One region of the Companilactobacillus metriopterae genome, then DNA from elsewhere that is predicted to be linked to it. Evidence: predicted binding sites of a transcription regulator. Region 1 holds the regulator's gene; the other holds the start of a gene.
The links. The regulator HrcA, encoded in region 1, represses chaperone genes, less so after heat shock. The targets are predictions, from matches to a motif close to TTAGCACTCNNNNNNNNNGAGTGCTAA.
Positions count from the first base shown of each region.

Region 2: a site for HrcA is predicted at 2,796-2,822, ahead of clpP (ATP-dependent Clp endopeptidase proteolytic subunit ClpP). Genes of this name have one in related genera too.

Region 1 covers NZ_CP024610.1:1,097,038-1,104,677, reverse strand. Annotated here, with positions in the region: gene infB (translation initiation factor IF-2) at 1-20, shown strand, start outside; gene rbfA (30S ribosome-binding factor RbfA) at 34-390, shown strand; gene truB (tRNA pseudouridine(55) synthase TruB) at 498-1,400, shown strand; gene ribF (riboflavin biosynthesis protein RibF) at 1,411-2,340, shown strand; gene hrcA (heat-inducible transcriptional repressor HrcA) at 2,462-3,508, shown strand; gene grpE (nucleotide exchange factor GrpE) at 3,523-4,065, shown strand; gene dnaK (molecular chaperone DnaK) at 4,088-5,920, shown strand; gene dnaJ (molecular chaperone DnaJ) at 5,996-7,135, shown strand; gene lepA (translation elongation factor 4) at 7,226-7,640, shown strand, end outside.
Region 2 covers NZ_CP024610.1:689,796-697,435, forward strand. Annotated here, with positions in the region: gene whiA (DNA-binding protein WhiA) at 1-670, shown strand, start outside; gene CS873_RS03340 (MFS transporter) at 704-2,092, opposite strand; gene clpP (ATP-dependent Clp endopeptidase proteolytic subunit ClpP) at 2,194-2,775, opposite strand; tRNA gene CS873_RS03350 (tRNA-Arg) at 3,020-3,091, opposite strand; gene CS873_RS03355 (phosphatase PAP2 family protein) at 3,214-4,143, shown strand; gene CS873_RS03360 (sugar-binding transcriptional regulator) at 4,288-5,328, shown strand; gene gap (type I glyceraldehyde-3-phosphate dehydrogenase) at 5,366-6,382, shown strand; gene CS873_RS03370 (phosphoglycerate kinase) at 6,488-7,640, shown strand, end outside.

The sequences.
Region 1 (7,640 bases):
AAGAAGTTCCTGTAAAATAGGAGATAATTATATATGAAACACAGAATTGGTAGAGTTGAACAAGAAATTCAAAAAGAAGTTAATGATATTTTATTGAAGAGAGTCAGAGATCCACGTGTTCAAGGTGTTACAGTTACTGGTGTTGAAATGACAGGTGACTTACAAACAGCTACTATTTATTATAGTATTTTATCTAACAAGGCTAGTGATGCTGAAAAAACACAAACTGGTCTTGATAAATCTAAAGGTATAATAAAAAAAGAACTAGGTTCAAGATTAACTCTTTATAAAATTCCAGATCTAAAATTCAAACAAGATGAATCTGTTAGATATGGTGAAAAAATTGATCAACTTATAGCAAAACTTCATCAAGATGAAGCAAATAAATAAAATAAAAAGAGCCAAGTTCAGATATCAAAATATCTGACTTAGCTCTTTTTTTGTCTAAAATTTGATATAATTAATCTCTGTATAGCTTTAGAACAGGAGATTCAAGAATGAATGGAATTGTTCCTTTAAATAAAGATCTAGGTAAAACTAGTTCAGATTATGTATATAAGTTACGTAAGATTTTGCAAACAAAAAAAATAGGACACACTGGGACTTTGGATCCACTAGTTGATGGTGTATTACCTATATGTGTTGGTCAGTCTACAAAATTGGTTGAGCGTTTGACTAGCTCATCTAAAGAATACTGTGGAGAAATTACTATTGGTCGATCTACAACTACTGAAGATAGAGAAGGTGAAACAGTAGATTCCAAACCAGTTTTAAATGAAATTTCTATTGAGAATATTAGAGAAACCCTTAGTTCTATGGAAGGAGAAATAGAACAAATACCTCCTATGTTTTCTGCAGTTAAAGTAAATGGTAAAAAATTATATGAATATGCTAGAGCTGGGGAAACGGTCGAGCGCCCTGTCAGAAGAATAAATATTTATAAATTTGAATTAAATGGTGAAATAGAATTCAATGAAGACACAAATGAACAAACAGTACCTTTTAGAGTTCGTTGTTCTAAGGGAACTTATGTTAGAACACTAGCAGTTCAAGTTGGTGAAAAACTGGGATATCCAGCATTTATGTCACAACTAACACGAGTTGAAAGTGCAGGTATTTTGATAGAAAATACTTATCATTTAAGTGAAATAGAAGAGATGGTAAAAAATGAAAATTATGAATTTTTAACTTCAATAGAAAGTGTTCTTTCATATCTACCAAAGTATTCATTAAACGATGATGAATGGAATCTTGTGTGTAATGGTGTAGGGTTGCAACTAAATAGTGATAAAAATTCCGAAGTAGCACTCTATTTTGAAGATAAAATAAAAGCAATATATAAGTATGATCACAGTAAAAATCTTTGGGTAGCTTCTACTATGCTACTTCAAAATAATTAAGAGTAAAAATATGAAAATATACTACGTAAGTTATCCAATTAAAAAAAATGAAAGACCACAAAAAGATACTGTCTTGATTATGGGATTTTTTGATGGAATTCATAAGGGTCATCAAGAAGTAATCCAAAAGGGTGTTGAATTAGCACAAAAAAACAACTTGGAATCAGTCTTGATTACGTTTGATAGATCACCAAGAGTAGTTTATCAAAATGAAAAAAACTATACTTATTTATCTACTATGCGTCGAAAATCAGAACTAATTAAAGAATTAGGAGTAGATGACGTTTACTTTTTAGAATTTAGTGACGAACTAGCTCATCTGAGTCCTCAAGACTTTGTAAATCAATATATGATTGATATGAATGCAAAATTTGTAGTTGCTGGTTTTGATTATACATATGGTAAAAAAGATATAGCTAATATGAATTTATTACCTAAATATTCTAAAGGTAACTTTGAAGTAATAAGTGTTCCTAGACTTGATAATAAAGATAGAAAAATCGGTTCTAGTGAAATTAGGGAATTACTTAAAAATAATAAAGTAACTGAGGCCAATGATTTATTGGGTTACGCCTATCAGAATCAAGGGGTTGTAGTTCACGGATTAAAAAGAGGTCGTGAAATGGGTTTTCCCACAGCTAATATTAAACCAACAGCGGATCAGCTGATTCCTGGTGTCGGTGTTTATGTGACACGTGTTTTTATAAAAGGGAAATGGTATGAAGCAATGACTTCAGTTGGTTACAATGTTACTTTTGAAGAAGAGACAGGATTAACAATTGAATCAAATATTTTAAATTTCCATGATGATATATATGACGAACCTATTAGAATTGAATGGTTAAAATATTTGCGTGGAGAAGTGAAATTCAATAGTATGGATGAGTTAATCGATCAACTTCATCAAGATCAAAAAGATACAGAAGAATATTTTAAATAAAAAGAAAGTTCATTATGAACTTTCTTTTTTATGTGTAATCACTTGACACAAAGCGTTTAGATTGATATATTTTAGGATGTTAGCACTCAAGGTTTAATAGTGCTAAAGGAGGCTGGTAGTAATGCTAACACAACGTCAAGATGCTATTTTACGCGAAGTTGTAAGTATTTATACAGATACTGGTCAACCAGTTGGTTCCAAGACACTAATGAATAATTTACCATTTTCGGTAAGTTCAGCTACCATCAGAAATGAGATGGCTGCCTTAGAAGATTCAGGGTATTTGGAGAAGACACATTTATCTTCTGGAAGAATTCCGTCTGTTCAAGGATATCGTTATTATCTGGATAATTTGGTGCAACCAGTTTCAGTATCTGACGAAATTTCTAGAAGTATTGATCAGAATTTTGGTCGTGAATATCATCAAATTGATGATTTGATTCAGGAATCTGCCAAAATTTTATCACATCTAACAAGTTATACGGCTATTACTTTGGGACCAGAAGGGCAGTCAATTCTCTTAACAGGATTTAGAATTGTCCCTTTAAATCCACATCAGATAATGGCAATTATTGTTACAAGTGATAATAATGTCGAAAGTAATATATACACAGTAGATGAAAAAATTGACTCAGAATTAATAGAAAAAATCGTTCGAATTGTAAATGACAAATTGATCGGTAAACCTTTAATTCAAGTTCAAAAATTACTTCAAACAGAAATTCCAGCTATATTAACGCAATACATGTATTCTGATAGTGGATTTATTGATATGCTTTCGGGATTGTTTAAGAAAGCAGAGTCAGAAAAGTATTTTGTTGATGGTCAATTGAATCTTTTAAATTATGCGCAGGATTATGATTCCAGTAATGTTCAATCATTATTTTCAATGATTAATGGGAGTGATGATTTGAAGCAGTTACTTGATACTGGTGAAGATAACAACGAAATAATTGTTAGATTTGGTAGTGAGCTCGGTAATGATACTCTAAAAAATTATAGTCTTATTACCACAAATTATGATGCTGGAGAACATGGAAAAGGTTTAATAGCAATTTTAGGACCAACACAAATGCACTATTCACAACTTATTGGTTTAATGGGTGAATTCAGACAAGAGTTCTCAAAAAGACTAATGGATTATTATTCAAGGTATGATGATTCATAATATAGGAGGAATTTATGGCAGATAAAGAAAACAAAATCGAATCTACAGATGAAGAATTAGAATTGGATGTAGAATCAGATGACTCTGTTAAAAATGATGAAACTAATGAAGAAATAGAAGCTCTTAAAGAAGAAAAATCTGAGCTTGAGGATAAATATTTACGTGCTCAAGCTGAAATGCAGAATATGACAGCTCGCCATCAAAAGGAAGTTGCAAGCATCCTAAAATATGATGGACAAAATCTAGCAACCGAAATTCTTCCTGTTCTAGATAACTTAGAGAGAGCTCTGACAGTTGAAGCCGATGATGAGGCAAGTGCTCAATTGAAAAAGGGGATTGAGATGGTTCAGACACATCTGATCAATGCTTTTAAAGATAATCAAGTTATTGAAATAAATAATAAAAACGAAAAATTTGATCCAACTGTTAACCAAGCTGTACAAACTGTTCCAGCGACTGAAGACAATCCCGCTGATACAGTAGTTGAAGTACTCCAAAAAGGCTATATGTTAAATGATCGAGTTTTAAGACCAGCAATGGTAGTCGTTGCAAAATAAAAAATAGAAGAGGTTAATATTAATGTCAAAAGTAATCGGTATTGATTTAGGAACTACAAACTCTGCTGTTGCAGTACTTGAAGGTGGTTCTCCAAAAATTATTACAAATCCAGAAGGAGCTAGAACAACTCCATCTGTTGTTGCTTTTAAAGATGGTGAAATTCAAGTTGGTGAAGTTGCAAAACGTCAAGCAATCACTAACCCAGATACAATTTCATCAATCAAACGTCACATTGGTGAAGCAGGTTACAAAGTAACTGTTGGTGATAAATCTTATACACCACAAGAAATTTCAGCAATGATTCTTCAATACATCAAGAAATTCTCAGAAGATTATCTTGGTGAAGAAGTTACAGATGCTGTTATTACAGTTCCTGCATATTTCAATGATTCACAAAGACAAGCTACAAAAGATGCCGGTAAAATTGCCGGACTAAATGTTCAACGTATTGTTAACGAACCAACAGCATCAGCATTGGCATATGGACTAGACAATGAAAATGCTGACGAAAAAGTTCTTGTTTATGATCTTGGTGGTGGTACATTTGATGTTTCTATCCTTGAACTAGGGGACGGAGTTTTCGAAGTACTATCAACAAATGGTGATACACATCTTGGTGGTGACGACTTTGATGAAGCTATTATTGATTGGTTAGTTGCTGAATTCAAGTCTAAGAATGGTATCGACTTGTCTCAAGACAAGATGGCTTTACAACGTCTAAAAGATGCTGCTGAAAAAGCTAAAAAAGATTTATCAGGTGTTAGTCAAACATCAATCAGTCTTCCATTTATTTCTTCAGGAGATAACGGTCCTCTTCACTTGGAAGAAACACTTTCAAAAGCAAAATTTGATGAATTAACAAGTGACCTTGTTGAAAAAACAAGAATCCCTGTTGAAAATGCATTAAAAGATGCTGGATTAACAAATGGTGACATTGATAAAGTTATCTTGAATGGTGGTTCAACACGTATTCCTGCTGTTCAAGCTGCTGTTGAAAAATGGACTGGTAAGACTCCAGATCACTCAATCAACCCTGATGAAGCTGTTGCTATTGGTGCTGCTATTCAAGGTGGTGTTATCTCAGGTGATGTTAAGGATGTTGTTCTTTTGGACGTTACACCTCTATCACTTGGTATCGAAACAATGGGTGGAGTTTCAACAAAACTTATTGATCGTAATACAACTATTCCAACAAGTAAGTCACAAGTGTTCTCAACTGCTGCTGACAATCAAAGTGCTGTGGATATTCACGTTCTTCAAGGTGAAAGAGCAATGGCTGCTGATAACAAGACATTAGGTCGTTTCCAATTAACAGATATTCCTGCAGCACCTCGTGGAATACCTCAAATTGAAGTTAAATTTGATATCGATAAAAATGGTATTGTTAATGTTTCTGCTAAAGATTTAGGTACAAATAAGGAACAAAAAATTACTATCAAGAGTTCATCTGGTTTAAGTGACGAAGAGATTGAACAAATGATGAAAGATGCCAAAGAAAACGAAGCAGAAGACGCAAAACGTAAAGAAGAAGTTGATGTTAAGAATCAAGTAGAACAAGCATTGTTCGCTACTGATAAAACATTGGAAGATGTTAAAGACAAAGTTTCTGAAGAAGAAATTAAAAAAGCAGAAGATGCACGTGATGCATTGAAAGCTGCACAAGAATCTGACAACATTGATGATATGAAAGCTAAACTTGAAGAACTTAACAAAATTGTTCAAGAACTTTCTGTAAAACTATATCAACAAGCTCAAGATTCACAAGAAGGTGCTACATCTTCAGATGACAGTAAATCATCAAAAGATGATACAGTTGACGGAGACTTCAAAGAAGTTGATCCAGAAGATAAATAATTAATTAAAAGAGCAGAGTTAGACTAGATAATCTAGAATAAGGCTGCTCTTTTAACAATGTAAAGGTGAGATTATATGGCAGATAGAGATCCGTATGACGTTTTAGGTGTTAGCAAAGATGCCTCAGAGGATGAGATTAAAAAATCATTTAGAAAATTATCTAAAAAATATCATCCTGATATTAATCAAGAGGCAGACGCTGAAGAAAAATTTAAAGAAGTAAACGATGCCTATGAAATTTTGAAAGATCCTCAAAAGAGAGCTCAATATGATCAATATGGTTCTGCTGGTATGAACGGCGGAGCTGGTGGCTTTGGCGGTGGAGGATTTAATGGACAAGCCGGAGGCTTTGGTGGTTTTGAAGATATATTTAGCCAATTCTTTGGTGGTGGTAGTACTGCTAGACAAAATCCTAATGCTCCAAGACAAGGTAATGATCTACAATACCGCATGGATTTGAAGTTTGAAGAAGCAATTTTTGGTAAAGAAACTAACATTACCTATAATCGTGAAGAAGATTGTTCAAACTGTAATGGATCAGGTGCTAAACCAGGTACTACACCAGAAACATGTAGTAACTGTAATGGATCTGGATATGTAGAAGTTGATCGTCAAACTCCACTTGGACGTATGCGCACTAGAGAAGTATGTAGTGTATGTGATGGTACTGGTAAAGATATTAAAGAAAAATGTGATGTCTGCCACGGTGCTGGTAAAGTAAATGAAAGACATGAACTAAAAGTTACTGTACCTGCTGGTATTGAAGATGGACAACAAATGCGTCTTGACGGTCAAGGTGAAGCTGGAGTTAACGGTGGACCTTACGGTGATTTGTACGTTGTTTTTGTCGTAGCTCCAAGTAAAGAGTTCAAACGTGAAGGATCAACAATATATTCTTCTGAAAATATATCATTCCCTCAAGCAGCATTGGGTGATGAAATAGAAGTAAATACTGTTCATGGGAAAGTTAAATTAACTATTCCTGCAGGAACACAAACAGGTACTTCATTCCGATTAAAGGGAAAAGGAGCACCTGTACTTCATGGCAACAATAATGGTGATCAGAAGGTTACAGTTAATATTGTTACACCTAAGAAGTTAACATCCGAAGAGAAATCTGCATTGAAACAGTATGCTGAAGTAGGCGGAAATGTAGTTAAAGAAAAAGACAGTAATTTCTTTGATAAAGTAAAAGATGCTTTCAAAGGTGAATAAACAAAAAAAGAATCAGATTAGTCTGATTCTTTTTTGTTGGTCTGATATAGTGTAAAATAGACTGTTAGAAGATGATAGGCAGGAAAAAATATGGACTTAAATTTAAACGATTTAAAAGAACGTCAAAAGAGAATTCGTAATTTTTCCATTGTTGCTCATATTGACCATGGCAAATCCACAATTGCAGATCGTATTTTGGAAAAAACAGATACAATCTCAAAAAGAGAAATGAAAGCTCAAATTTTGGATGATATGGATCTTGAGAGAGAACGTGGAATTACAATAAAACTAAATGCTGTTGAGTTAGAGTATAAAGCAAATGATGGAGAAACATATATTTTTCATCTTATTGATACTCCGGGACATGTGGATTTCTCATATGAAGTTTCTAGATCTCTTGCAGCGTGTGAAGGAGCATTGTTAGTAGTTGATGCTGCTCAAGGTGTGGAAGCACAAACATTGGCTAACACATATTTAGCAATCAATAACGATTTAGAAATTGTAC
Region 2 (7,640 bases), 410 kb from region 1:
ATTAAAATATGATACAGAACTTATTTTAAGCGATTTAGGTATTATTGATAAAAATAGTTTTGGAATTAATACAGACGTTCCAAAAGATATGTTGGAAGAAAAACAGCGTATGCGCTCATACCTTCGTGGTGCGTTTTTGGCTACAGGAAGTGTGAATAATCCTGAAACATCAAGATATCATTTAGAAATTTATTCATTATATGAATCACATAATGATGATATTGCTTCTATGATGAACAAATTTGGATTGAATGCTAAAACTACAAACAGACGTAATGGTTTCATTGTTTATTTGAAAGAAGCTGAAAAAATAGCAGAATTTTTGCAGTTAATCGGTGCAACGAATGCAATGTTAAAATTTGAAGATATCAGAATTGTTAGAGATATGAGAAATTCTGTGAATCGTCTTGTTAACTGCGAGAATGCTAATATAAATAAAACTGTTGAAGCTGCAGAAAAGCAAATTGACAATATCAAATTTTTACGCGATACAGTTGGTTTAGATTCTTTACCACAAAAATTAAAAGAAATTGCAATTTTAAGAATGGATAATCCTGAAGTTTCACTTAAGGAACTTGGGGATATGGTACCTAGTGGTGCTATTTCCAAGTCAGGTATTAATCATAGGTTAAGAAAACTAAATCAAATTGCAGAAGAAGCAAAAGTTTAAAAATATAAATAAAAAAGAGTCGTAAGTTTATACTTACGACTCTTTTTTATTTGAATAATTCCTTATTAAAATTGCAAAGCAACAACCGATTAATGCCAGAACAAAGAATGTAATAAACACATATTTATATTCAATTTGTCCTGAGTCTTCAGGCAAGTTAAAATTTTTATTTGTAGACGAAAGAATTATCGTTGCTAGACTTACGCCAAGAGATCCGAGGATTTGTCTGACGGTTGTAATTATTGCTGTTCCATGAGAGATTAAATTATTAGGTAATGAGTTACCACCTAGAGTAGTGGCAGGCATCATGACGAAAGCATTTCCCCCTTCAATTAAGCAGGCAATGATAATCATTTCTATAAAATTCTTGTTAGGTATTATTACCAGTGATAACCATCCTATGGTGATAATTATCATTCCTAGTAGTAATAAACGTTTGAATCCTAATGACTTGGCTAAACGTCCAGATATAGGATTTAAAATACTTAATAATATTGCGGGTGGAACTAGAGATAGACCTGAATTAAGAACACTCATGTGTAATACATTTTGATAATATAGTGGATAAATAATAGTAACTACAATTAAAGAAATATAAGAAAATCCAGTCAGTAGAACTGCTAAATCAAAATTTATATTTTTCATAACTTTTAAATCTAAAAGTGGTTGTGGAATTGTTAATTGACGGTGAATAAATAATGTCGATAGAACCAGACTGACAATTAAAATTGCAATTAGTTCAATATTTAAAGACATAGATGTTCCCGCTTGATTGATTACATACAATAATCCCACAATACCGATTAAACTAACAGTTGAGTATATATCAAATGTATAACTATGTTTTTCCGATACATCTGTAATGTAAAATAGTGAGCTGATAAAAATAATAATCATAATGATTAGAAAGAATGCAAAAAGTCCTTGCCAGGAAACAAACTTCAAAACAATTCCTGAGATAATAGGTCCAGATGCTAGTGCTGAACCCATGACTAAACCGGCAATACCCATAGTCCTTGCACGTTGATCTTTGGTTGTTATTTCAAGTAATACTGATTGAAATGAAGGGAATAAAATACCAACGGCTAGTGCCTCAAGAATTCTACCTAGCATCGCTACAGGAAAGTTTGGAGCGAGCATAATAATTACGGTACCAATTGAAAATATAGAAATAATTCCTAAGTATAGTTTTTTAAAAGAAACATTATTTAATAACCAAGGACTTATAGGCATTGTCAAACACATTACTAGCGTGAATCCTGTTGTTAGCCATTGAATAGTTGTTGGACCTACGTTGAAGTATTTCATCAAATTGGGATAGGCAGTTGAAAGCGATGACTGACTAATTGACATAGTAAATGTACCAGCTAAAAGTGTTATTATGAATGCCTTCCTGTTTACTATTCTGCTAGTTGTATTCATCTTAATTACCCCCTTATCTAGTTATAGATTAGGGCAGATAAAGTAAATTAACAAATAAATGAACTAAAAAATCCCAACATCAAAAATGTTGGGGTCAAAAATTATTTTTTGTTGATCATAATCTCATCGATTAAACCATAATCTTTTGCTTCTTGAGCAGTCATGTAGTTATCACGTTCAGTATCTTTTTGTAGTTTTTCGAAAGATTGACCAGAGTTGTCAGCTAAAATGTGATTTAGTTTTTCTCTAGTTTTTAAAATTTCTTTTGCTGCAATTTCGATTTCTGTTTGTTGACCTTGAACACCACCAAGAGGTTGGTGAATTAGGACAGTTGAGTTAGGAAGGGCAAATCTCTTACCCTTAGTACCAGCTGATAACAATACACTGGCCATTGAAGCAGCCATACCTGTGGCAATTGTTTGGATATCAGATTTTACAAAATTCATAGTATCCATAATTGCTAGACCAGATGTTACAGATCCACCAGGAGAGTTGATATAAATAGAAATATCCTTATCTGAATCTTGTGCATCTAAGAATAACAATTCTGCAATAACAGTATTTGCAAGTTGATCGTTAACCTCACCAGATAACATGATAATTCTGTCTTTTAAAAGTCTTGAATAAATATCATATGCACGTTCACCACGTGAGCTTTGTTCAATAACTGTAGGTACTAACATATGTTGCCTCCTAAAGTAAATTAGCACTCTAAATGCTATGGTGCTAATTTAGCACAATTATATTAATAGGTCAATTGATTTAGTCGTTAATTTGCTATGTGCCAACTATTAATGTATAGTGTACCTATGTAAGAATACAATCACATGTATTGATTCATTGGTCATGGTCGGCTAATGGGTTGCTTACAGCAAAAGTCTCTACTCTTTTGAGTAGGGGCTTTTTGTTTTTATTAGCCATAATTTATGCGTCACATGGGAGTCGAACCCACATTCCAAGAACCGGAATCTTGTGTGCTATCCATTACACTAATGACGCGAGTTTCTATAACATAAAAGATTATTACAAATAGATTGTTTAAAAGCAAAAAAATAATACAAAAAGTATCTAGTTATATTTATAATGAAAGCGTATTACAAAATACTCTTGGGGGAGAAAATATGACAGCACAAAGAAAAGGGATTATTGGTGGAATATCGATAATTGTATTAATTATGCTAATAGGTACATTTTATGATTGGCAAATATCGCAAGCATTAATTAATCAAAATTCATTAATTGGAACAATCTTTCAAGACTTTGGTCTTTGGCCACTTACTTTGGTAATTATTCTAAGTTCAATGGTTGTTGTGAATTATGAATTAAGGATATCGAATCAATCAACTTTAATCAGATTAATTGCGGCTTTAGGAGCACTGACATTAGGTGGTTGGGAATTATGGAGAGGGTATCTTAAAACAACTCTATACTATTCATTAGCATTGAAAGATAATTTAGACAAACATGCTCCAATAGCACAGGCCAATAGTGATGGTGGTAATTTACACTTATCATGGCTAGGTAACTTTTCAATTTGGATAATTATTTATCTAGTTATTATTGGTTTATCTCAAATTTGGTTATCACAAAAGAGCAGCTATCAAATGGACTACTTGTTAAAAGTTGCAATTGTTGCAACATTAGCATGTTTCCTTGCTGACAATGTTAATTCTGCCATGAAAACATATTGGGGAAGATGGCGTCCCTATGAATTAGCTGGAAATTCACAACATTTTACTATGTGGATATTTCCTAATGGAGCAGATAACCACTTGAGTTTTCCATCTGGTCATACAACAGCCGCAGCAGCTATTATGTTGTTACCAATGTTTGTTGATAGAAGTAACATAAAACTTCAAAAAATAACATTTTGGATTAGTTTGGCTTATTGCATAATCATGTGGTACACAAGAATTAGGGTAGGGGCACATTTTACAACTGATGCTACATCAGGATTGTGGATAACATGGTTGATTTTCTTCATTGTATTAAGTGTTACAAATATGCATCTTATATCTAAAGATAGTTATTCAATAAATTTATATAAATAAAAGGTTAGTCCTTGAAAAATAATCGAGATAAGTTATAATTTAGTTGTGCTCAAAAAGTGATTATTTTTCACAGGGCTTTTATTTTTTGACACAATGGGTCAGAAAAAGACACACAGGGGCAAAAATAGTCCCACGGAGATAAAAATGGCAGATAATGAAGAAATTGAATTGCTGGATTTAATTGCCCCAGACTTTGTTAAGACTCTGGAGAAGCGTTTCAAGATTCTTCAGACCATTTCATTGATGGAACCTGTCGGAAGAAGAATTTTAGCAGAAGATTTAGATTTGAGCGAAAGGTCACTGAGAACTGAGACTGAGCTTTTGAAAAATCAAGGATTGCTAATTTCTTCAAAATCAGGGATGTCTTTAACAGAAGAAGGTAAGAGAGTTTCTACACAACTAAGTAATGTTATTGCCGAATTTCAAGGAAGAACCATACTTGAAAGGCAGCTTAGTCAAAAGTTAGGAATTGAAAGATGTATAATCTTACCAGGAAATTCTGATAAACAGAGTCGCGTCGTAGATTCATTTGGTCGTCGATTGAATCAGCTACTAGGAGCATTGCTTCCTGCTGGAGATTCAATAATTTCTGTAACCGGTGGTTCCACCATGGCACAGGTTGCACAAAATTTATCACCAGATTTATCTAAAAATCGCGATTTGTTATTCTTACCAGCACGTGGTGGTGTTGGAGAATCAATGCAGATACAAGCTAATAATGTGTGTGCTGAGATGGCTGAAAAATCTCATGGTCATTACAGATCTTTGTACTTACCAGAGGACATCAGCGAAAATAGTTTTGAATCTTTGCAAAATGAGTCTTCAATTAAATCGATTCTTGATTTAATATATAAGAGTGATGTTGTTGTTCATAGTATTGGAACTGCAGCAGTCATGGCAAAGCGTAGAAACTTACCATCAAAAGATGCAGATGAAATCGTTACTAAGAAAGCGGTTGCTGAAGCATTTGGACATTTCTATGACCATAATGGTAAACTAGTATACAAGGTACCCAGAATTGGATTACACATTCGGGACCTTGATAATATCCCATATGTGATTGCTATAGCAGGTGGAGAATCAAAAGCCGAAGCTATTCAAGCATATATGAAAAATGCACCTAGTCACACTCAGTTAATAACTGACGAAGGTGCCTCAAAACTGATTTTAAGGGATAACCCTTAAAAATATTATTTTTGCTTTCCTGAAGGAGGAAATTTTCATGACTACAAAAGTTGGTATTAATGGATTTGGACGTATTGGTCGTCTTGCATTCCGTCGTATTTCAGAAGTTGCTTCAGATCTAGAAGTTGTTGCAATCAACGATTTGACATCACCTGCAATGCTTGCACACCTACTAAAATATGATACAGCTCATGGTAACTTTAAGGCTGACAGCATTTCAGCTACAGAAAACTCAATCATCGTTGATGGTAAAGAAATTCCTGTATACGCAGAAACAAATGCTGCTGACCTAAAATGGGTTGGAACAAACGGTGTTGACATCGTTCTTGAATGTACTGGTTTCTATACATCAGAAGAAAAAGCAAAAGCTCACTTAGACGCTGGTGCAAAACGTGTTCTTATCTCAGCTCCTGCTGGTAAGATGCCAACAGTTGTTTACGGTGTAAACGATGACGTTCTAACATCAGACGTAAGAATCGCTTCAGCTGGTTCATGTACAACAAACTGTCTTGCACCTCTAGCAAATGCCGTTAACAAAGAATTCGGTATCAAAGCTGGTACAATGACAACTGTTCACGCATACACAGCTACTCAAAAACTTCAAGATGGTCCTGATCGTGGTGGTAACCTACGTGCTGCACGTGCTGCTGCTGCTAACATCATTCCTCATTCAACTGGTGCTGCTAAGGCTCTTGGTATGGTTGTTCCTGAACTTCAAGGTAAACTTGATGGACATGCACAACGTGTACCAGTTATCACAGGTTCACTTACAGAACTTGTTGTTACTCTTGACAAAGAAGTTACAGCTGACGATGTAAACGCTGCTGTTAAGAAATATACAGAAAACAACCCATCATTCGGTTACAACGATGATGAAATTGTTTCATCTGATATTATCGGAACTTCATTTGGTTCAGTATTTGACCCAACACAAACACAAGTTGTTGGTTCAGGTGAAGGCCAAGTTGTTAAGGCTGTTGCATGGTATGATAACGAATCAGGTTTCACAGCTCAAATGGTTCGTACACTTCAAAAATTTGCTAGCTTAGACTAATTTTTAGTCATTTAGTGGCAATTTAAAACTTTTATTAAGTTTGAAATGGCGGAGGGAGGAAACTCCTTCCGCTTTTTTTTAGGAAAAAACTTCGGAGGATTTAACATGGCAAAATTAATCGTTTCAGATGTTGATGTAAAAGATAAGAAGGTTCTTATCCGTGTTGACTTTAATGTTCCAATCAAAGATGGTGTTGTAGGAGATACAAACCGTATCGTTGCAGCAATGCCAACAATTAACTACGTAGCTGATAATGGTGGAAAAGTTATTCTTCTATCTCACTTAGGTAGAATTAAGAGTGATGATGACAAGAAAGCTCTTACTCTAAAACCAGTTGCAGCTAAACTAGAAGAACTAATTGGAAAACCAGTTAAGTTTGTACCTTCAAATGAAGGTAAAGAACTAGAAGATGCTATCAACTCACTACAAGATGGAGAAATCCTTCTTATGGAAAATACTCGTTTCCAAGATATCGATAATGACTTCGGTAAACGTGAAAGTAAAAATGATCCTAAGTTAGGTGAATACTGGGCATCACTTGGTGACGTATTTGTAAATGACGCTTTCGGTACTGCTCACCGTGCTCACGCATCTAACGTTGGTATTTCAGAAGCAATGAAAGCTAGCAACAAACCAGTTGCTGCTGGATTCCTTATGGAAAAAGAAATCAAATTCTTAGGTAATGCTGTTGAAAACCCAGTACACCCATTTGTTACAATTCTTGGTGGTGCTAAGGTTTCAGATAAGATTGCTGTTATTGAAAACCTAATTCCTAAGTCAGATCACATCATTATTGGTGGTGGTATGGCATATACATTCCTTGCAGCTCAAGGACACAAGATTGGTAAGTCACTATTTGAAGAAGACAAACTTGATTTAGCTAAGGAACTATTAGCTAAAGCTGGAGACAAGATTGTTCTACCTGTAGATCACCTTGTTTCAAAAGAATTCTCAAATGATGCTCCATTTGAAGTATCTGGAATTGATGTTCCTGATGACATGATGGCTCTTGATATTGGACCAGAATCAATCAAGTTATTTGTAAGTAAATTGCAAGGTGCTAAGACAGTTGTTTGGAATGGACCAATGGGTGCATTCGAAATGAGCAACTTCGCCAACGGTACTCTTGAAGTTGGTAAGGCACTTGGTGAACTACCTGATGCTATTACAATCGTTGGTGGTGGTGATTCAACTGCTGCTGCTAAACAACTAGGTATTGCTGATAAGATCACACATATTTCTACTGGTGGTGGTTCAT